2 regions of the Alcaligenes sp. SDU_A2 genome follow, and region 1 is predicted to be linked to the other one. Evidence: riboswitches for the same ligand, from Rfam matches in the RefSeq annotation. Region 1 holds a riboswitch; the other holds the start of a gene.
The links. Region 1 has a riboswitch for glycine ahead of AADW57_RS02330 (alanine/glycine:cation symporter family protein). Riboswitches for the same ligand answer to the same signal wherever they lie in the genome.

Region 1 (11,596 bases):
GGTGTCGCTGGTGTGGCCACTGCTGTTCCTTTCGTCAGCTCCTTTGCTCCGTCCGAAAAGGCCAAGGCCGCCGGCGCGCCCGTGGAAGTCGATATCTCCGGCATTGCGCCCGGCGAGATGCGCACGGTGGAATGGCGCGGCAAGCCGGTCTGGATTTTGCACCGCACCAAGGAACAACTGGCCGATCTGCCCAAACTGGATAGCCAACTGGCCGACCCAAACTCGGATCGCCCCGGCTACACCCCTGCCTACGCCAAGAACGAATACCGCTCGCGTCGCCCCGAAATCTTTATTTGTATCGGTATCTGCACCCACCTGGGTTGCTCGCCCACCCCCCACCTGGCTGCCGGTGCCGGCCCAGGCCTGCCCAGCGGCTGGGAAGGCGGCTTCCTGTGCCCCTGCCACGGTTCGACCTTCGACCTGGCCGGCCGCGTCTACAGCAACAAGCCCGCGCCCGACAACCTCGAAATCCCACCCTATCAGTTCTCGGCCGATGGCGCGAAAGTAACGATTGGCGTGGACGAAGACAACAAGGCCTAAGGCGGCTGTAACCCCATACGTATTCATTAAAAGATAAAGGAGCCGTTTCATGGCTGGCGAGAAAACCGTCGAAACGACAGGACTCTTGGGATGGATTGACAGGCGCTTTCCCCTGACATCCATGTACAAGGAGCACATGTCGGAATACTACGCTCCGAAGAACTTCAACTTCTGGTACTTCTTCGGTTCCCTGGCACTGCTGGTGCTGGTCATCCAAATCGTGACCGGGATTTTCCTGGTCATGAACTACAAACCCGATGCCAAGCTGGCCTTCGAGTCGGTCGAGTACATCATGCGTGAAGTGCCGGGCGGCTGGCTGATCCGCTACATGCACTCCACCGGTGCCTCCATGTTCTTCGTGGTGGTCTACCTGCACATGCTGCGCGGCCTGTTCTATGGTTCCTACCGCAAGCCCCGCGAACTGGTCTGGATCTTCGGCGTGGCCATTTTCCTGTGCCTGATGGGCGAAGCCTTCATGGGCTACCTGCTGCCCTGGGGCCAGATGTCCTATTGGGGCGCACAGGTTATTGTGAACCTGTTCTCGGCCATCCCCTTCATCGGTCCTGACCTGGCCATCTTCATCCGCGGCGACTACGTGGTGTCCGACGCCACCCTGAACCGCTTCTTCGCCTTGCACGTCATCGCCATCCCGCTGGTCCTGCTGGGCCTGGTCGTGGCACACCTGATCGCTCTGCACGAAGTCGGCTCCAACAACCCCGACGGCGTAGAAATCAAGCAAGGCCCCAAGGACGCCCAAGGCCGTCCCCTGGATGGCATTCCTTTCCACCCCTACTACTCCGTACACGACATCCTGGGCGTGGCAGGCTTTCTGCTAGTTTTTGCAGCGATCCTGTTCTTCGCGCCTGAAATGGGTGGCTACTTCCTGGAGTTCAACAACTTCGCGCCGGCCGACCCTCTGAAGACGCCTCCGCACATCGCCCCGGTCTGGTACTTCACGCCGTTCTACTCCATGCTGCGCGCTACTACGGCCGATTTCACCTGGATTCTGGCTGGTGCCTCCGTCATCGCTGCCGCCGTGCTGTTCGTCAAAGGCAAGCTGCCCGGCATCTGGCGCCTGGCCGTGCCTGCCATCCTGATCGCCGTCGCTATCCTGTTCCGCCTCATCGACGCCAAGTTCTGGGGCGTGGTGGCCATGGGCGGCGCAGTCGTGATCCTGTTCTTCCTGCCCTGGCTGGATGCCTCGCCGGTCAAGTCGATCCGCTACCGTCCTACCTGGCACAAAGTGCTGTACGCGATTTTCATCGTCAACTTCCTGATCCTGGGTTACCTGGGCACGCAAGCCCCCAACGACCTGTTCAACCTGCTGAGCCAGATCGGCACCGTGATCTACCTGGCCTTCTTCCTGCTGATGCCGGTATGGAGCCGTTTGGGCACTTTCAAGCCCGAACCTGATCGCGTGACCTTCCGCCCTCACTAGGCCCACAACACGTAACGGAATGACCATGATTAAAAAATTGCTTGGCGCTCTGGCCCTGTCCCTGACCTGCACGGTGGCGGTGGCCGCCGAAGGCGGATACGCTCTGGAGCGCGCCCCCGACCGCATCAACGATATGGCAGCGTTGCAAAATGGCGCAAAGCTGTTCGTCAACTACTGTCTGAACTGTCATAGCGCCAATTCCATGCGCTATAACAAGCTCACCGAAATCGGCCTGACCGACGAGGAAATCAAGAAAAACCTGCTGTTCACCTCGGACAAAGTGGGCGATCTCATGAAGATCGCCATGACGCCGGAAATGGGCAAGAAATGGTTCGGTGCCGCACCGCCTGATCTGTCCGTAATCGCCCGCGCCAAATCCACCAACCTGGGTCCCAGCGGTGCCGATTACCTCTACACCTACCTACGCACCTTCTACCGCGACGCATCCCGCCCCACCGGCTGGGATAACCTCGTTTTCCCCAGCGTGGGCATGCCCCACGCCATGTGGGAGCGCCAGGGCGGCATGACGCTGCACCGCACGACCGTGGCCGAAGAAGCCAAGGACGACGGCAGCAAGCAGTGGGTCAAGACCACGGCCACCTACGACCCGTACGGCTTCTCGTCTATCACCAAAGAGCCGCTGGCCAGCTACACCGGCCATGCCACCGACTCCGTCAAGCTGGAACCAGTCAACGCCAAGCTGTCCGCCAAATACGACAGCGACGTTGCCGATCTGGCCAACTTCATGGACTGGATGGCTGAACCCGTCCAACTGGTGCGCAAGAAAATCGGCGTCGGTGTCATGCTGTTCCTGCTGCTGTTCTTCGCCGTTGCCTGGCGCCTGAACAGCGTGTTCTGGAAAGACATCAAGTAACACGCTATGCTAGACGGGCGGGCCGCCTGGCCTGCCCGGTTATCCTTTAGACCAGGCCCAGCCGTGCGGCCTAGCTCCTTGAGCCGTGAGGCTCTTGTTTTTATTTCTACGACTGGAATCCCATACCATGATGGTGCTCTACTCTGGAACGACCTGCCCCTTCTCGCAACGCTGCCGTTTCGTGTTGTTTGAAAAAGGCATGGATTTCGAGATTCGCGACATCGACTTGTACAACAAGCCTGAAGATATCGCCGTCATGAACCCCTACGGACAGGTACCCATCCTGGTCGAACGCGACCTGATCCTGTACGAATCGAACATCATCAACGAATACATCGACGAGCGCTTTCCGCACCCGCAACTGATGCCGGCGGACCCCACCATGCGCGCCCGTACCCGTCTGTTCCTGTACAACTTCGAAAAGGAACTGTTCGTGCACGTGACCGCCTTGGAAGATCGCCGCAACACCGATGCCAAGGTCCAGGAACAGGCCCGCCAGCAGATCCGCAATCACCTGGCCCAACTGGCCCCTATCCTGCTCAAGAACAAATACATGCTGGGCGAAGAGTTCTCCATGCTGGATGTGGCCATTGCCCCACTACTCTGGCGTCTGGACCACTACGGCATCGAACTGCCCAAGAGCGCCGCGCCCGTGCAAAAGTACGCCGAACGCGTGTTCTCGCGTCCTGCCTACATCGAAGCGCTGACGCCGTCCGAAAAAGTCATGCGTCGCTGATCCCATCATGCAAGAAACCTCGACCAAGCCCTACCTGCTGCGCGCCCTGCACGAATGGTGCACCGATAACGGTTACACGCCACACATCGTCGTTACCGTGGATGCCAATACCGTCGTGCCGCGCGGACACATCCAGGACGGCCAGATCACCCTGAACATCGGGCACCTGGCCACCAACCGCCTGACCCTGGGTAACGAGTACATTGAATTCCAGACCCGCTTTGGCGGCGTCACGGAAGACATTTTCGTACCTGTTGCCGCCGTGTCCGCCATCTACGCCCGCGAAACCGGCGCAGGCATGGGCTTTGACGTCGTGGAATCCGAACCCTACCCGGGCGACGATACCGCCGACGCCGCTCCCGACAGCCCCCCCGCCACTGCGGAAAGCACCAAGGACAGCGACAAGGTTTCGCATCTGAAGATCGTCAAGTAACACGCAGCAGCGCCCAAAAACAAGGCTCCCGATCGGGAGCCTTGTTTTTTTTAGACACAGCAGCAGACCTATTCTGCCTACATCCCTAAGTCGCACACCCGTCACACCCTGGCGGCATACCGCCGTCTAACTCCCCGACAGGGCATCCGCTTGGTTACGCCGCCGGGCGGCGGCCACCCGCCATTCCAAGATGCTTTTCAGCATGACCGACACAATGGCAAAGGTCGCCAGCAAGGCGGCTGCCGTAAACGCGGCGGCCGCCTTGTTATCGTTATTGAGCTGATCCACCAGCAAGGACAAGGTCAGGGTCTGATTCATGATGGTCCCGGACACCACCGACACGGCCCCAAATTCGCCGATGGCACGGGCATTGGTCAACACCACGCCATACATCAGCGCCCACTTGATATCGGGAAGCGTCACGTGCCAGAAAATCTGCCAGCCGCTGGCACCCAGGCTAAGCGCCGCCGCCTGCGCATCCGAACCTTGCTCCTGCATGACCGGGATCAGAATACGCGCCACATACGGCGTGGTCACGAACAGTGTCACCAGCACCATGCCGGGCCAGGCAAACATCAGCTGAATATTGCGGTCACTGAACCACTGCCCCAGGGACGACTCTACCCCATACACCACCAAATAGCACAAACCCGCCACCACCGGCGACACCGCATAGGGCAAATCGATCAAGGTGCTGAGCAAGCGCCGACCACGGAACTGATAATGCGTCAGGCACCAGGCCAGCAAGATACCCAGCAGCATGTTCAGCGGCACCGTCAGCACCGCTATAAACAAAGTCAGCCCAATGGCATGCAGCATGAAGTCCTCTTGCAGATTGGACCACAGCGCCGGCAAACCATCGCCCAGGGCTTTGGAAAAAATCAGCAGCAACGGGGCCACCAGCAAGGCCAGGACCAAGGCCAGACCTGCCGCCAGAATGCAGCGATCCGCCAGACTTTTAGGCGCTTTTCTCATGCCCCCCTCCGTTGCCAGCCCAGCAGACGGCTCTGCACCAGTTGCAGGGTAAACAGCAGCAACAAAGAGGCCAGCAGAATTACAGACGCAATCGCCGCCGCCGCCGGGTAGTTAAATTCCTGCAAACGCACAAAAATCATCAAGGACGACACTTCGGTTTTATAGGGGATATTGCCGGCAATCATGATGACCGCGCCGAACTCACCCAAGCTGCGGATGAACGCCTGGGCAGCGCCGGTGACAATGGCCGGAATCAAAGGCGGGAACACCACTTTGCAAAACGTCTGCCAGGCTGTGGCACCCAAGGTCTGGGCCACTTCCTCGTATTCTTCGCCCAGCTCCTCGATGACAGGCTGCACAATGCGCACCACAAACGGCAGACTGGTAAAGGTCATGGCCAGCACAATGCCCGGATACTGATACGCCACCTTCCAGCCTTCGGGCAGAAACTGGCCAAACCAGCCGCCCGGCACGAATAAAGTCGCCAGCGTCAGCCCGGCCACCGATGTAGGCAAGGCAAAGGGCAGATCCACCAGCGCATCGATCAAGCGCCGTCCCGGAAACTCAAAACGCGTAATGATCCAGGCAATGATGAAACCCACCACACTGGCAATCACCGTGGAATAAAAAGCCGCGCTGATGGTGACCTGATAACTGCTGACAACCCGCTTGTCCGTCACCGCCCGCCAATAGTCGGCCAGACTCATGTCGCCAACATACATGAACAGCGCCGACAAAGGCAGCAGCACAATAATGGACAGGTACAGGACGCTGAAGCCAAAGCTCAGCCCAAAGCCCGGTATAACAGGACGGCGCAGAAAAAAAACGGGTTTAACCGCAGGCACCGCTTGGATGCCTGCGGTCTGATCCTGAATGGAACGACTCATGACTTATTTCGCAAGCAACTGATCCAGAATGCCGTTGGCGACAAAATGGCGAGCCTGAATGTCTTTCCAGCTACCCAACACATCGGTCGGGTTGATCAGCTTGACCGGCGCATACTTGGATGCAAATTCCTTAGCCACGACAGGGTCCGTCACCCGGTAGTTAAACCCGGCCAACAGGCGCTGGATGTCCGGCGTGTACTGGAACTGCAAGTACTCGGTCGCTTCCTTGCGGGTGCCCTTCTGATCCACGACCTTGTCTACCACGGCCACCGGGAATTCGGCCAACACACTGACCGGCGGCACCACAATCTGCAACTCGCTGCCCTTGAACTCGTCGCTGCCGGCAATATTGATCACTTCAGACTCGAACGTCAGCAGCACATCGCCCTGACCGTTCTGCGCAAACGCCACCGTCGCGCCGCGCCCGCCCGTAGGGAAGCTCTCGACATTGCCCAGGATCTTGCGCACAAACTCCTTGGTCTTGGCCTCGTCACCGCCGAACTTATCATTCGCGTACAGCCAGGAAGCCAGATAGGTATAACGCGCATTGCCCGAGGTCTTGGGATTAGGGAACACCAACTTTACGTCGTCGCGGGCCAGATCATCCCAGGACTGGATGTTCTTGGGATTGCCCTTGCGCACCAAGAACGCAATCGTGCTGTAGTAAGGAGAGCTATTGTTAGGAAACTTGCTGGCCCAGTCCTTGGCCACTGCGCCGCGCTCGGCCAAAAACTCGATATCTGTGACCTGATTGAAAGTGACCGTGTCCACTTTCTTGCCCTGGCTAATGTCCTGGGCCTGACGGGATGTGCCCGCGAAGGACTGATCGATCTTGATGTCCTGACCGGTCTTAGCCTTCCAGTACTCGACGAACTTGGGGTTGATGGCCGCAAAGGTCTCGCGCGCCACATCGAACGAGGCATTCAACAACGTGACTTGCGCACTGGCCGCACCGCCCACCAACGACGACAACAACAAGGCAGCACCCAGCACAGACTTCAATTTCATGATTTTCCCCTGGGGCCCGAACAGGCCCGTCACATCCCGGATAAAGTTGGCAGGGGCCTGCAACCGCCGACACACACCGCCCCACACGACAGCTGCATATAACCGCAGCCTTGATGGAATTCATTATGGATAGGGGATAAGGCATTTAAAACGAACTTTTGGGCATTCTTTTATAACTAAAAGAAATGTATTACCCAAAAAATAAGCGTCGAACAAAACCACCAAGCCACTAAGCCCTGCCCGGTTGGACTGCTGGACTGCTGGACTGCTGGACTGCAACACAATAATTGCCACACCGCCCGGAACACCGCTATAATCGTAAATTCGCCGGCTTAGCTCAGTTGGTAGAGCAGCGCACTTGTAATGCGAAGGTCGAGGGTTCAACTCCTTTAGCCGGCACCAAAGTTATCAAGCACCTACGCCACCCCTAACCGGGTGGCGTTTTGCTTTTTGGGTTCCGTGTAAGCAAAACCAAATTCGGTCAATGCCGTAAGCAGTCGGCTCTACCCCATAAGCGGGGGATAGGCATTCAATAGTCACGGTTGATTACACCATTCCGACCGCACTGGGCTAAGACCCGCATACGGTGATTCTCAACATTGCTAAACCCATTCGAGCGCCATCAATTCAACAAATGCCTTGGTTTTCCAGGGGCCACGACGATGAATCACTTCTGCCTTATAAAGAGCATGGATGGTTTCTGTAAGGCGTTGTCGTAACTCTCTCCGCGACGGCCTACAAAAGACTCGATACCAGTTTGAGCGTGTCGCTCTGTATAACCCCTCTTTTGTTGAGGTGTTGCAACGACCACTTGAAGCTACCTTGAGAGCCTCTGTCGCTTTGGTGTATCAACCTATCGGTTTGCTGCGATTGACGGGGGCATTACCAGACAGCTGAACAGTACCCCGAGCTGATAAGGCGAAAACCAGCAACATGTAAGACCTGCACAGCGGTCTGGTCTGACACAACAGCGACCTGAAGGCTGGCAATACAGACAGAGCAATGTCCGCACTTTGGGCTAGGCCGAGCCGGTCCATGCAGCCTACCTCCCAATCAACAGGCTCACAATGGATGCCTCAAATACAAACGCCAACCCTTTCGGGTTGGCGTTTGTCACAGCTAATCCGCGATCTGGTCCGGGAAGGATGTGTTCCTCCCCAGCAGAGTCGATCTTGCTTTATCCGACCTGATGCACCAGGCGCGGATTGCCGAAGTAGTCGCGCGTCAGTTTAAAGACGACTGGGCTCAGCAACAGCAGGGCGATCAGGTTGGGGATGGCCATCAAGGCGTTCAGGGTGTCGGCGACCAGCCAGAGGCTGGCCAAGTCCATGCCGGGGTAGGTGCCGATGGGGATGGCAACAATCCACAGCAGGCGGAACGGCAGGTTAGACCGTTCGCCAAACAGGAACTGAGCGCACTTTTCGCTGTAAAAGCTCCAGCCAATGATGGTGGTGAAGGCGAAGATGGCGATACCTATGCTGACGATGTACTGGCCGGCCACGCCCAGTGTCTGGGAAAAGGCGAAGGCCGACAGGGATGCACCGTTCTCGCCGCTTTGCCAGGCACCGGTCACCAGAATGACCAGACCGGTAATGCTGCACACCACAATGGTATCCAGGAAGGTGCCCAGCATGGCTACCGTGCCCTGACGGATGGGATTGTCGGTTTGAGCGGTAGCGTGCGCAATCGGGGCGCTGCCCAGGCCGGCTTCGTTCGAGAAGATGCCGCGCGCAATGCCGTAGCGCATGGCAGCCCACACCGTGGCACCCAGGAAGCCGCCGCCGGCTGCCGTAGGATTGAAGGCGTGATAGAAAATCAACGAGAACGCATCAGGAATCTTGTCGGCGTTCAGGACCAATACGATCAGACCGCCGCCCACATAGAACAGCGCCATGAACGGCACCAGCTTGCCGGCCACTTCGCCGATACGCTTGATGCCGCCGACCAGAATCAGCGCAGTCAACACGGCAATGACACTGCCGGTGGCCAGCGTGGGAATGCTGAACGTGGTTTTAAGGACTTCGGCCACCGAATTGGACTGGATGGTATTGCCGATGCCGAATCCGGCAAACATGCCGAAGGTGGCAAACACAATACCCAACCATTTCCAATTGCTGCCCAGGCCATTTTTGATGTAGTACATAGGGCCACCTACATAGCGGCCCTTGTCATCCACTTCCCGAAAGTGCACGGCCAAAACGGCTTCGGTGAACTTGGTGGCCATGCCGACCAGGGCGATGACCCACATCCAGAACATGGCACCGGGCCCGCCGAAGTAGATGGCCGTGGCCACGCCGGCGATATTGCCGGTACCGATGGTGGCGGACAAGGCGGTCATCAAGGCATTGAAGGGGCTGATATCGCCTTTTTCGGTGCTTTTACGCCCTTTCCAAAGCATTTTGAACCCATATACCAGATTGCGCTGTGGTATGAAACGCAGACCTAGACTAAGGAACAGGCCAGTACCCGTCAGCAGCAACAGCATAGGCGGCCCCCACGCCACCGCATTAATCTGATCAATGAATTCTATGAGCTTGTCCATATAAATTATCCTTGCGTTTAATGCTTATTTTCAATGAACCAGAATGTCGCCCCCAATTAGGGCAGGAAATATCTCATAACCATACAGAATAATCAACAGCCTCTTTCAAGGCGAAGCTGCGCCCAGGAAGGTCCCCATTTTAGAGACAGGACCGTCCAATGAACGATTAACAAACAATCTAATAAAAACAGGAATATCCGTGAATGGCGCGAGGCAGGAAGAAAAAAATACGCATCGATGCCGTCCCCGACGCGATCAGCGATGAGCCCATCGCCGTATCGACGGTAAAAGCTTACACCTGCGTATCGCCGTCAGAATGCGGCGCAAGAGAGATGCTATCGGAAACAAATAGGGGCAAGAGTGACGCTATCGAAGTTCTCATAATGAAGGCACACGGCAAAGGAGCGCAATGCCGGCCGGCATTGGCACCCCATCTGTCCTTTGACCTGAGAGCTTTATCCATGAGCGACGCTGCGTGGCAGGCCCTGCACGGTCCCCTTCGGCGGGCAATTGAATGCCTCTCTCCAGATTGTCCTGACGTTAGGATTCTTTTGCCTGAGAGTTTCCGGGGTGGTTGCTCCTTCGGCGTCTTGCTGTAGCGCAAGATCTCTTTCGTAACGTAGCGATCGACGCCCACATAGTAGAAGTGCGCTATTTCGATAACTATTGGTGCTTACCCCGTTCGGGTTACTACCAGCTATTTTTCGGATTCACCAAAAAACGCCCCGATCAAGGAAAATACACAGCCCGTCACCCTGCAAGCAGCATGACAACAGAATGGATATAAAAACCGATTAACTCCGGCAATCACCTGCACCAAGCAAACAGGCAATAAACAAAAAGAAAACAATAACTCAAAAAGGTTCTTTGAAGAATTCCAGGAGCCAATTTACCCAGTCGATGAGGAACTGGTTTTTTGAAGACGCCATTCAAGGCGCAGCACGCTCGGACGGGGCTGATGGCTTGCCAGCGCGGCGCGCCGGTACCTTGGTCGGGGCGTATGGCCGGACGCGTCCTTAACTCCGGCGGGTTGCTTGTCCGCCGGACAAGCAACAAGCGCCGCCGTCACACAGAACGACGCTTACACCCCGTCCCCGCGCCCCGCCTGCGGCAAGCCATCCGACCCGCCCCTTTTGATCTTGCTGCGCCGTGAACGGCTCAAAGCACCGATGACATAGCCCCGGCTATACACCTTCATGCCGAACAAGAAATTATGTGGATGGCTGATACCTTGTACGGCGTACGCGGACGCCTTGCCGTTTGGGTCGAGCACAGCGGTGCTGTGCTCGCCAGGCCGACCATAGCAGAATGGCGGGCGAGTCAGGGCCTTCGCTGCAGGCAGGATGCCGGGGCGGGAGGCAAGGGGCGTGCTGTTCGAGCAGGACGCTTGTGATTCGTCCAGTTGACGAATCACCCTGCAAGTTCACGCCCCGCCCGCCCTGGCATCCTGACCAGGGAACCCGCGCATAGCGCGGGCGAAGGACCCAGCCAAGCCGGCCTGCTAGGGTCGGTCTGGCGGGAACCCGAGGTTTTCTCTGCTTGGCCTGAACGGCCCACCCAATACGAAGGAATCCCCGGTATTTAGCGAAGAACCATAAAAAAATCGAAATAGCACGGCCTGCTGACGGCTATCGATGTTTTTAAGCGCCCTACCCCCTCATCGGCACGGGCAGGCAATCGGCCAATGTTTCGGGCCGATTTGCGCCCAACAGAATCATGGCGCGCAGCAACTCCTGGCGAACCAAATCCAGCACCTGCGCCACACCTTGTTCGCCGCCTTGCGCCAAGCCATAGGCCACGGGCCGACCCATAAACACGCCCTGCGCTCCCAGGGCCAGGGCCTTGGCCACATCGCTGCCCCGCCTGAAGCCACTGTCCACAAACACCGGCAAGCGGCTTTGCACCACGTCCAGAATGGACGGCAGCACTGCCATACTGGATGGTGCCACGTCCAACTGACGCCCGCCATGATTGGACACGATCAGCCCATCCACGCCGGCATGCAGCGCCAGCCGCGCATCCTCCGGGTGCAAAACGCCCTTGATCAGCACAGGGCCGTCCCACTTCGAGCGCAACCAGTTCAGATCTTCCCAGACCAGGGCGCGATCCATCGTACGGGACAGTAAGGCCGCCTGCGCCTGGGCCGAGCCCGCGCCGCCAGCC
Region 2 (11,596 bases), 1.3 Mb from region 1:
GCTCTCAGCGAGGGCCGTAAAACGCGCTACCATGCTGCTCTTGTAGGGCCGCCCGGCCCTGCGTTTTCGGGAGTTGATGTAATGAAATACCGCAAGCTGGGCAATACGGACCTGGATGTCAGCGTGATCGGTCTGGGCACCATGACCTATGGGGAACAGAACAGCGAGGCCGACGCCCACGCGCAACTGGATCTGGCGTTGGAATTGGGCGTGAATCTGGTTGATACCGCCGAAATGTACCCGGTGCCGCCATCGGCCGCGACCCAGGGCCGGACTGAACACTATATAGGCACTTGGCTGGCCAGCCGTGGACGCCGTCAGGATATTGTGCTGGCCAGCAAAATCGCCGGCCCGCAGCGCGATCCGCAGCGCCCAGGGCATATCCGCGACGGCGCGACTCACCTGGATCGCAAAAATCTGGAGCAAGCCCTGCACGACAGTCTGCGCCGCCTGCAGACAGACTATCTGGATCTGTATCAGTTGCATTGGCCCGATCGCAGCACCGTCACCTTCGGCCAGCGCAGCTACCCCTGGAAAGACGAATACACCGTACCGATCGAGCAGACGCTGGAGGTGCTGGATGATTTTGTACGCCAGGGAAAAGTGCGCCATATCGGCGTATCCAACGAAACACCGTGGGGCGTGGCACGCTACCTGGAACTGGCCCGGCACAGGTCCTTACCCCTGATCGCCACCATCCAGAACCCCTACAATCTGCTGAACCGCGTGTTCGAAGAAGGTTTGTCGGAGTTCTGTCATTACGATGGCGTGGGCCTGTTGGCGTATTCGCCGCTGGCGATGGGCGTATTGACCGGCAAGTACGACCACGGTGCCCGGCCCGCCGATGGCCGCCTGACCGTCTACGAACGCTTTAAGCGCTACGATGGCCCCAATGCCCGCGAAGCGGGCCTGGCCTATAACGATCTGGCCCGCCGCCACGGCATCCCTCCCGCTCAACTGGCCTTGGCCTGGGTAAACCAACAAGCATTCACCAGCAGCAACCTGATCGGAGCCACGACCCTGGAACAACTGCGCGAGAACATCGCCAGCGTAAATGTGACGCTGGACGACGAACTGATTGCCGCCATCAACGAGATCCATCGCCGCTACCCCAATCCAGCTCCCTGATGGTCAAGGCGCTTGATCGCGCACGTAAAAGCCGATCAGGCGCTACCTTGGAGCGACACCGTTGGAACAACACCGGGCGGGCCGATCGGTCTGCCCGGAGAGTCTGGCTACGCTGTCACTCCGGGCAGACCGGACTACGGAAGCCAGACAGTGCCAGCAAAGGGACCAACATGGGCAACAAGACAAACCGTGCAAACGATGCGGACAACCAGATAGACCGCTCGGGCACGCAGCCCGTCCCGGCTCCAAGCACCGCCGCGGCCAACGCCAACGCCAACGCCAACGCCAACGCCAACGCCAGAAAAACACATAAGTCATCAGGCGGCTAAATAAAACATCGCTTGCACAGGCTGTTTTTTCCTATTATGCTCAAAAAAAGCATAATAAACCGGAGACACATCCCATCTGCCGGCTTTTTTTGATTCATTTATACTCAATTTGAGCAATAAGGAAGGCCATGCCTACGCAATTTCCTATCGACGTTTGCCAGCCCCGCGACAACGCAGCACTATCCCACCATATTGCCTGGCAAGCTGTGCCCGGTAAAAGTGCTGCTCCTGCCGACGCCCGGCAGTTGCGCACCGAACTGGCCCAGACACTGCGTGAGCAGGACGCCGTTCTGGTGGCGCACTACTACACAGACCCGGATGTACAGGACCTGGCCCTGGAGACCGGAGGCTGCGTGGGCGACTCGCTGGAAATGGCACGTTTCGGGCAAGAACATGCCGCGCGCACCGTCGTTGTGGCCGGCGTCAGTTTCATGGCCGAATCGGCCAAAATCCTAAGTCCCGACAAACGCGTACTGGCCGTACATGCGCAGGCCACATGCTCACTGGACCTGGGCTGCGCTCCCGAGGACTTTGCCCGATTCTGCGACGCCCACCCCGATCGCAGCGTGGTGGTCTATGCCAATACCAGCGCCGCTGTGAAAGCCCGGGCCGACTGGGTGGTGACCTCATCGATTGCGCTGGATATTGTGCGCCACCTGCATGAGCAAGGCAAAAAAATCCTGTGGGCTCCGGATCGCCACCTGGGCGCATACATCCAGCAGCAGACCGGGGCCGACATGCTGCTGTGGCAAGGCTCCTGCCTGGTTCACGACGAATTCAAGGCCGACGCGCTACAAACCATGAAGCAAACCCATCCGCAAGCACGGGTACTGGTACATCCCGAATCCCCGGCTGGCGTCATTGCCCTGGCCGATGTAGTGGGGTCGACCACGCAACTGATCAAAGCTGCCTGCCAGGACCGGGCCGACACCTTTATCGTGGCGACAGACCAAGGCATTTTGCACGCCATGCGACGACAAGCACCTGGCAAGACATTTCTGGCCGCTCCCACGGCTGGTGAAAGCGCCACCTGCAAAAGCTGTGCCTATTGCCCCTGGATGGCCTTGAACTCCTTGCACGCCTTGCACGCCTTGCGCGACAGCCTGCTGCAAGACGGCCCCGGCGTGCAGATCGACGCCAACATCGCGGCGCAAGCCCGCCGTTCCCTGCAACGCATGCTGGATTTTGCGGCAGAGCGTCAGACCGCGCTGCGTGTCCAGGCGGATATGGCCGAGCATACCGCCTTGTTTCAGCACGTCGGAGCCGCCTGATGAGCACGCACGTGCTGATTGTGGGGGCAGGACTGGCGGGCCTGACCCTGGCCCTGTCCCTGCCCCGAACGCTGACGGTAACAATCATCAGCCACGTCCCCCTGCCCGGCGGTGCCAGCCCATGCGCGCTCGGCGGCATTGCCGCCGCGATAGACCCGCAAGATAGCCTGGAACAACATGTGCTGGACACGCTGAACGCCGGCGCGCAGCACGCTGACCCGCAACGGGTGCAGGCTATTTTGCAGTCGGCACCAGAAGCCGTGCAGTGGCTGCTGGAACAGCATGTCGCTTTTGACCGTACGGCCGACGGCGCACTGCATCTGACCCGCGAAGGTGGCCACGGGCAGCGCCGCATAGTCCATGCAGCCGATGCCAGCGGGCAGGCTATCATGCGGGCATTAACACAACGACTGTCCAAGGCCAGCCATATACAGGTGCGCAGCCCATGCCAGGTACTGGCCTTGCGCCGCAACAGGCACGGCGCGATAGCCGGGGTGGATCTGTACGATCATCGTCGTGCTGCGCACCAGACCCTGCAGGCGGATCATGTCGTGCTGGCGACCGGCGGTCTGGGACGGCTCTATGCGCACAGCACCAATCCTGAAGGCGCGTTGGGCCACGGCGTGGCGCTGGCCTGGCGTGTCGGGGCCACCATACAGGATCTGGAATTCCTACAGTTCCACCCAACCTGCCTGCGCCAGGACGGTCCACCTCTTTTACTGACAGAAGCCTTGCGCGGCGAAGGCGCGCACCTGCTCGATGCCCACGGACAGCGTTTCATGCCGGCACACGATCCCCGCGCCGAGCTGGCACCGCGCGATATCGTGGCCCGCGCCATCGACGAACAGATGCGCCGCGAAGACCGGCCACATGTCTGGCTGGATGCCCGCCATCTGGGCTCGGCAACCTTGCAGCGCCAGTTCCCACGCGCCCTGCAACAGTGCCTGCAACGCGGGTTCGACCTGCGTCGGGACTGCCTACCCGTGGCTCCAGCCGCACACTATGCCTGCGGCGGGGTGCTGACCGATCTACACGGCCATAGCAGCATTGCCGGACTGTATGCCGTGGGCGAGGTCGCCTGCACCGGCCTGCACGGAGCAAACCGACTGGCCAGTAATTCATTGCTGGAATGCGTAATCATGGGCCGGGCCGCCGCGCGCGCCATTATCGACACACCGCCTGCCCGCCGTGCCAGCTTGGAGCCCTTGCCTGTCGCCGAACCCGCCCTGCCCCGGCCAGATCCCAGCCTGCCCGAACTGCAGACTGTGATGCAGACTCAGGTAGGCCTGCGCCGCCATCACCAGGGTCTGACGCAAGCCGCACACACTCTGGCCGACTGGCGCACGCGCCTGGCCAGCGGCGATTCGAGTCCCGCCAGAACAGCACTGGGTTTAAGCGTGGATACCGCCTGGCTGCTGACGCAAGCCGCACTGGCGCGTGAACACAGCCTGGGCGCTCACTATCGATTGGACTGAGCAAATGGCACGCCGCTCACAGATCCCTAGGTTTTCCCTGATTGCTCTATAGCCCTATTAACAGTATGGTGTGCCTGTCATTGCAGGCGGTATGAAAGAGACCTGTTCACTCAGGCGCCGACGGAGCAACCACCCCGGAAACTCTCAGGCCAAAGGATCGTACCAGCCCGACAATCTGGAGAGCGGCGCATAGCGCGCCCACCGAAGGAGCCTGGTCCGCACGCGGCCAGATAAACTCTCAGGTCACAGGACAGATGGGGTATTGTCGCCAACCGGCGGCAATTCATCCCTCTGGAGCCTGAAATGTCTCACATCGCCGTCATCGGCGCCGGTATCAGCGGCGTCACCACTGCTTACGCCCTAGCCCGCCAGGGTTTCCAGGTTACGGTCATCGACCGCCTGCGCTATCCTGCCATGGAAACCTCGTTTGCCAACGGCGGCCAACTATCGGCCTGCAATGCCGAAGTCTGGAACAGCCGCAGCACCATCATGAAGGGCCTGAAGTGGATGCTGCGCAAAGATGCGCCGCTGCTGTTCAACCCCCGCCCCAGCTGGCACAAATACAGCTGGATGGCGCAGTTCATGCGCGCCATCTCGGGCTACGAGACCAACACCATCGAAACCGTGAAGCTGGCCATCACGGCCCGCGAAAACCTGTTTCAATGGGCTAAGGACGAACAAATCGATTTCGACCTGGAACAGCGCGGCATTTTGCACATTTACCATACCGCCTACGGATTCGAATCGGGCAAGCGCGTCAGCCAGTTGCTGCAACGCGGCGGCCTGGAGCGCCGCACCGTCACCAACGAAGAAATCCACCAGATCGAACCTACGCTGCAAGGCACTTACTACGGCGGATTTTTTACGCCCTCGGACGCCACGGGCGACATCCATAAATACACGCGCGGCCTGGCCCGCGCCTGCGAACAGCGCGGCGTGCGCTTCTTGCAAGACACCGAAGTGCTGGGCGTGCGCTGCGGCCCGCCGCACCAGATCCAGTTGCGTACCGGCACCGGCACGGACGCGCAAACCCACAGCCTGCAAGTCGATTCGCTGGTGGTGTGCGCCGGCGTCGGCAGCCGCCATCTGGCCAAGCTGCTGGGCGACTACATCAATATCTATCCGGTCAAGGGCTACTCGATTTCCGCCTACCTGGATACACCTGAAAGCCAGGCAGCCGCGCCCTGGGTCAGCCTGCTGGACGAGGAAGCCAAGATCGTGACCAGCCGCCTGGGCAATGACCGCTTGCGCGTGGCCGGAACCGCCGAATACAACGGCGAAAACAAAGACATACGCGCCGACCGCATCGCCCCGTTGGTGAACTGGACACGCCGCAATTTCCACGACGCCGCCACCGACCGTGTCGTGCCTTGGGCGGGCCTGCGTCCCATGATGCCCGACATGATGCCGCGCGTACAGGCCGGCAGCCGCCCCGGCGTCTACTACAACACCGGGCACGGCCACCTGGGCTGGACGCTGTCGGCCGCCACGGCGCAAATCATTACCGAGCTGATTGTGCAGCGCACTCGGGAAGCCGAGCCGCTTCGATCCGCCACCACGGCGGCAACAACTGCTGCACCCGCCGCTGCCCATAGCGCTCGTCCAGCAGATACACATAGCCCCGATCCTGTTCATCGCGAATCACACGGCCCGCGGCCTGTATAACCTTGCGCAAGCCAGGGTACAAATAGGTGTAGTCGTAGGCCCGGCGTTCCCCGAACAGCCGGGCCATTACCTGCCGAACCGACTCGTTGACCTCGTTAAACTGGGGCAAACCCAGTGTGGCGATAAAGGCCCCCAGCAAACGCTTGCCGGGCAAATCCACCCCTTCGGAAAACGCCCCGCCCAAGACGGCCAGGCCGATGCCTTGCCCTTGCGGCGTAAAATGCGCCAGAAACTGAGCGCGCTGGGTATCATTCATGGACGGGGTCTGCCGCCATAACGGCAGTTCGGGATAGCGCTGTGCCAGCGCTTCATACACCTGTTCCAGATAATCAAAACTACTTAAAAACAGCAGATAATTGCCCGGCTGCGCCGCATAGGCGTGCGCGACAATATCGCAGACACTGCTCAGACTGGCGGCCCGATCGGCATAGCGGGTGGACAAACCCGCATACCGGCGCACCTGCAATTGCTCGGTACGATATGGCGAGGGAACATCCAACACCGGACTGCATGGCGGCACGCCCAACAGATCGCGGTAAAAATCGGTGGGGGTCAGCGTGCCGGAAAACAGCACCACGCCGTGCGCATCACCATAGCGCTCCTGCAAAAACGGTGCCGGCACCACATTACGGATGCGCACAGTCATACCCTGACGCCCGGCGACCGCATCGAACAAGGAATGCGCCCCGAAATACCCAGCCAGATCCGCAAAATACAGCACAGAAAAATACGCCTGCAACAAGGCGCTGTTCTGCGGCAAGGGGTGGTCGGCCACGTGACTGCCCAGTCGTGCCGCCAGATGCTCGCATTCCTGCAGCAGGGACGCGGGAATGGCTTCCTGCCCCATTTGCGTGCTGCCTTCCTCGCCCAGACAGTCGTCCATGACCCGTACAAGGCGACTAAGGTAGCGTTTCAAGTTTGAAGGCGCGCTTTTGCGCGCGCCGCGCAACTGCTCCTGCGACAGTTCGGCTGAATACATGCTGCGCGCCCGATCCAACAGATTATGGGCTTCGTCCACCACCACGGCGCTGCGCCAGCGCTGGGACAGCGTCTGACCATGCAGCATGGCCGACGTGTCGAAATAATAGTTATAGTCGCCGACCGCCACATCGCTCCAGCGCAGCATTTCCTGTCCCAAATAGTAAGGACAGACATCATGATCCCGCGCCACGGCCTGCAAAGTATGGCTGTCCAGTTGGGGCTGGGTCACGGCACAGGCCCGGGCAGCAGGCAAGCGATCGTAAAACCCGTGAGCCAAGGGACAAGACTCGCCATGACAGGCCTTGTCCGGATGGACGCACTGCTTGTCGCGCGCCACCAGTTCCAGCACGCGCCACGGGGCAGGCCCGGCCGTTGCCAGGCGATCAAGCGCATCCAATGCCATTTGCCGGCCGGAATTTTTGGCCGTCAGATAAAACAACTTATCCAGACCGGCCTCGGGCATGGCTTTCAGCCCGGGGAAAAGCACGGCCAAGGTCTTGCCTATGCCGGTAGGAGCTTGCGCCATCAGGCACTGTGCATCGCGCTGTGCCCGGTAGGCGGCCACGGCCAGCTCCCGTTGGCCGGCCCGAAAACCCGCAAAGGGAAACGACAAGTGCCGGCACGCCTGGTCGCGCGTTTGCCGATGCTGCTGTTCTTGCTGCGCCCAGATCTGATACAGACGGCATTGCTGCTCGAAGAACGCCTGCAACTGTGCCCGGTCCTTATATTCGGCCAGCGCTGTTTCAGTATGCTTGTCCACCTGAAAGTACACCACGCTGACCGTCAGGCCGGGCAGATCGCGCTCCTGGCATAGCATGGCGGCATACATCATGGCCTGGGCCTGGTGCAAACGACGATGATGGACCGGAATACGCTCGAATGCCCCCCGGTAGGTCTTGATCTCCTCCAGCCGCAGCGCCTGAGGGTCGAAACCATCGGCACGCCCACGTACCCGCAAGTCCTGGAACTGCGATTCCAGAGACACCTCGGATTCGTAATGCGACGGGCGTTGCAAACGCAGCTGATCGTGCCCCCACATGCCTTCCTGGGCGCTGGGTGCGGGTGTAAAGCGCAAGTCCAGATCGCCGCTGCGGGCGGTAAATTCGCACAAGGTACGCACGCCTACAGTCATGCTCATGCAAGCGGCTCCCGGCTGACATGGCAGACCCGCGCCGGAATACCCTGCTGCTCGAAATAGCTTAGCCAACGTCGCTGATTATCTTGCAGACGATCCCCCGGCCCCTTGACCTCGATCAGCTCGTACCAATTCTGCGCAGGCAGGAAACGGATCAGGTCCGGCAGACCGGCGCGGTTATCGCGCCAATCCTGCAACACACGCCGGAAAATCGCGTGCAGATGCTGCGGGGGAATGCAGCGCAAAGCCAGCTCCAGCGTGTTTTCCCCCAAAGCCGGCCAAAACAGCAAGGGACACTGCATACCCTGTTTGTCGCGCCAGCGAGCCCGTATGCATTCTTTGTAGCCGGGACCATCCAGCAAGGCCAGCGCCTGATCGAATAAAGGCCGGCGCCGCGCCACGAAATCCGGACTGCTCCAATCGGCAGGGCTGCTCTGGTAGGGATGAAAGAACGCACCGGGCAAAGGCGCAAAAATGGCCTCCCAGCACAGCAGCCCCAACAAGCCCGGCAGCAGCGTATTTTCCACATATTGAACCGGTGCCAGTTCGGTATGCCAATGCGCCATGACCTGCCACTCCACGCGCTGCCCGTCATCGGGCAGCACCAAGCGGCTAAGCTGGGTGCGTGCCTGCGCCCGCTCCAACGACACCGGCTGTTCAGGCCACCTGGCCTTGGGAGCCAGTTTACGCAAGCGGGGCAGCATGCGCGCCAGCTTCTGGACTTCGGCTTCGCTTTCGGGCCGTTCCCAGGCCTGACAAAACAGGCCCCAGGCATCAGGCCCGTTCTGCTGCCTCTCCAGCACCCGCACACGACGCTGCCGGGCACCGGGCCAGGTGCTGCGGCAATAGGCCTGGTCGGCCAACTCCCACCAGGCTTGGCGCTCGGCCTCTTGCCCAAGTGAAAACAACGTTTTGTCCCGACGGCGCTGCAACCAGTCGCTATCGGTCACGATGGCACACACCGCCTGCAAACGCGCTTGCCATTGCGCGCGATCTGGCACGTCCGGCGCTTCGCGCAACCCGGACAGCGTTTCGTACAGCCGCACATCGTCCAGATGACGGAAAGCACGACTAGCGGCATCGAGCATCAGCGTTTCGTAGCGGTATAGACCCAGATCGCTAAGTACAAATTCTGACCAGTCCTGGTACTGGTTGCCGAAAAACAGCAGTTGCAGACGCTGCGCCCATGCCGTGACGCTCTCAGACAGCCGCAGGACATCGCTCTGCTCCGCCGCCAGACCTGGCCAATCGGCGCAGGGCCGAAGCTGATCTCCATGCCGAAGCGCTACTTGCGCGCGACATTCGTGCTTGCGCGCGCCCGCTGGCAAAGGTGCGAACATGGCACGCAACTGCGCAAGCGTATGCAGATGAAAGACACCGTCCAGGTCCAGTGGCGGTGCCAGACAGACCAAGCCTGCCTGAGCCAGCTCTTGTGTCGCTGCACAGATGTCGGCAATTTCGGGATAACGCAGCTTGCTTACCCGAAACAAGCTACCTTTGCGCATGACAAGACGCACCAGCAAAGCCTGGGCTGGTCCGGATAAACCCCAAAACACATGTCCGCACGCGACCTGCTCGGCCTCCAGCAGGTCGGCACTGTATTGCTGCACCCACCGCAACACCCGATGGAAATTATGCAGATAATAAAAAAGAGGAAGTTCCGCAGCAGCCATAGATAAACTGGTTGTTTATCCAGCCATTCTACCATCTGCACATGCGGCAGACGACGGAAACATCGAACGCCCCCTCGTTGTGCAAGGAACCGACCACACCATCTGGCGGCCACCCGTCCGCCCAAAACACCTGTTCGCGCGGGCCAGGCTACTGCGCCTGGCCCAGCACCTGAGCCAGGTCGGCGGCAAAGCGTTGCGCCTGCTCGGCCCCCAGGCTGGCAAAGGTTAGGCGCAGGCCCTGAGCCGGCTGATCCACGCCAAACACCTGCCCCGAGCGGGCCAGCCAACCGCGCGCCGCCAACCCGGCCAGCACGGGTTCGGCGTCGCGATCCAAAGGCACCCACAGATTGAACCCATCCTCGCTATCCCAGAACGGGATGCGATGCTTTTTCAGGGCCTGCATCAGCTGCAGGCGAGCCTGAACATACGCTGCCTGAGCGGCGCGGGTCTGCGCGGTCAACGTCGCGTCGGTCAGTCCATGCACCACCATCTGCTGCAGCAAGTGGCTGACCCACTGCGCCCCAGAGGCCAAACGCTGCGACAGGCGCTCGGCCGTTTGCTGGTCCGAGGCCATCAGAGCCACCCGCAGATCCGGACCCAGCCCCTTGGACACGGAACGGATCAGCGCCCAGCGCAGATGCCCGGCCGGAATGACGTTGCGGTACGGACTGTTGGCCAACATCCAGAAGTGGTCGTCCACCATCAGCAGAACTTCGGGGTAATTAGCCAGAATATGTTCGATCTGCCGCGCCCGCGCGCGACTGAGCGCGCACCCCGTGGGGTTGTGCGCGCGCGGCGTCAGGATCAAGGCACGCACACCGGCGGCCAAGGCCTGTTCCAGCGACTGCGGCACCATGCCCTCGGGGTCCACGGCAATGCCTACCGGCTTCAGGCCCAGGGTACGCACCGAATTGATGCTGCTGAGATAGCCCGGGTCTTCGATGCCCACCCTATCGCCCGCCAACAGAAAGGCTTGCAACAAACGCTCGATGGCATCGACCGCGCCGTAGCTGACGTGATAGGCCGTATTGACCGGCGTGTCCTTATGAAAAACCTGCCGGCAAACCGCGCGCAGCTCCGGCATCAAGGGATCGACCCCATACAGCGATTGCACGCTACCGCGCACGCCCTGTATCAGTTGCGCCGGCGAAGGCAGCAACTGGGCCGACGGATTGCCGCTGGCCAGATCCTGCAACACCGAGCTGACCCCGTGCCCTTCGCGGGCCAGTTGATGAATGGACTCGCGTATGCGCGTGCCGCGCCGACCCTGCGCATCGGCCACGCCGGCCGATACCAGCCGCTTATACGCCAACGCCACCGTATTGCGGTTCAGGCCCAGTGTCTGCGCCAACTCCCGCACGGGCGGCAAAGCCTGCCCCGGCGCAATCTGCCCCAAGGCCACTTGCTGGCGGATATCGTCGAACAGTTCCTTCGCATTGCTTCCCTGGATATTCATTTTGACCTATGACATAATGGTTAATGCGGCCATCAAGGTCGCGCCCGATTTCACTTTTCCCTTCTGGTGCGCCATGTCCGAATCCGCTCCTGTACTGCTGCATAACGAACATTATCCCACCTCTACCAGTGTAGATGCATTTCGTCATCGTATTGCCCTGGTACAACAGCGAATCGACCAAGCCTGCCTGCGCAACGGCCGAGCCAGCGGCGATGTGCGGCTGCTGGTGGTCAGCAAAACCTTCGGCACCGACCGTATTCGCCTGGCCTATCAGGCCGGGTGCCGCCTGCTGGGCGAAAACAAAGTCCAAGAAGCCGAACGCAAATACGAAGAACTGCACGAAGAATTGCCGGACCTGCAGTGGTCCGTCATCGGACACTTGCAAAGCAACAAGGCCAAATCGGTGGCGCGTTTCGCGGCCGAGTTCCAGGCACTGGACAAGCTCAAAACAGCCGAAACCCTGGATCGACGCCTACAGATCGA

Region 2: another riboswitch for glycine. It lies ahead of AADW57_RS08570 (D-amino acid dehydrogenase); the one in region 1 lies ahead of AADW57_RS02330 (alanine/glycine:cation symporter family protein).

Annotation. Positions count from the first base shown of each region.
Region 1 covers NZ_CP151273.1:509,557-521,152, reverse strand. Annotated here, with positions in the region: gene petA (ubiquinol-cytochrome c reductase iron-sulfur subunit) at 1-540, shown strand, start outside; gene AADW57_RS02375 (cytochrome b) at 590-1,978, shown strand; gene AADW57_RS02370 (cytochrome c1) at 1,998-2,852, shown strand; gene AADW57_RS02365 (glutathione S-transferase N-terminal domain-containing protein) at 2,980-3,588, shown strand; gene AADW57_RS02360 (ClpXP protease specificity-enhancing factor) at 3,596-4,021, shown strand; gene cysW (sulfate ABC transporter permease subunit CysW) at 4,148-4,996, opposite strand; gene cysT (sulfate ABC transporter permease subunit CysT) at 4,993-5,883, opposite strand; gene cysP (thiosulfate ABC transporter substrate-binding protein CysP) at 5,887-6,891, opposite strand; tRNA gene AADW57_RS02340 (tRNA-Thr) at 7,218-7,293, shown strand; partial or broken gene AADW57_RS02335 (IS3 family transposase) at 7,497-7,767, opposite strand; gene AADW57_RS02330 (alanine/glycine:cation symporter family protein) at 8,069-9,433, opposite strand; glycine riboswitch at 9,864-9,965, opposite strand; glycine riboswitch at 9,967-10,058, opposite strand; gene AADW57_RS02325 (hypothetical protein) at 10,515-10,847, opposite strand; gene AADW57_RS02320 (alpha-hydroxy acid oxidase) at 11,083-11,596, opposite strand, start outside.
Region 2 covers NZ_CP151273.1:1,824,494-1,836,089, reverse strand. Annotated here, with positions in the region: gene AADW57_RS08590 (NADP(H)-dependent aldo-keto reductase) at 82-1,128, shown strand; gene AADW57_RS08585 (hypothetical protein) at 1,299-1,457, shown strand; gene nadA (quinolinate synthase NadA) at 1,586-2,728, shown strand; gene nadB (L-aspartate oxidase) at 2,728-4,203, shown strand; glycine riboswitch at 4,286-4,373, shown strand; glycine riboswitch at 4,375-4,461, shown strand; gene AADW57_RS08570 (D-amino acid dehydrogenase) at 4,507-5,868, shown strand; partial or broken gene AADW57_RS08565 (ATP-dependent DNA helicase) at 5,813-7,252, opposite strand; gene AADW57_RS08560 (VRR-NUC domain-containing protein) at 7,984-9,657, opposite strand; gene AADW57_RS08555 (aminotransferase class I/II-fold pyridoxal phosphate-dependent enzyme) at 9,806-11,113, opposite strand; gene AADW57_RS08550 (YggS family pyridoxal phosphate-dependent enzyme) at 11,187-11,596, shown strand, end outside.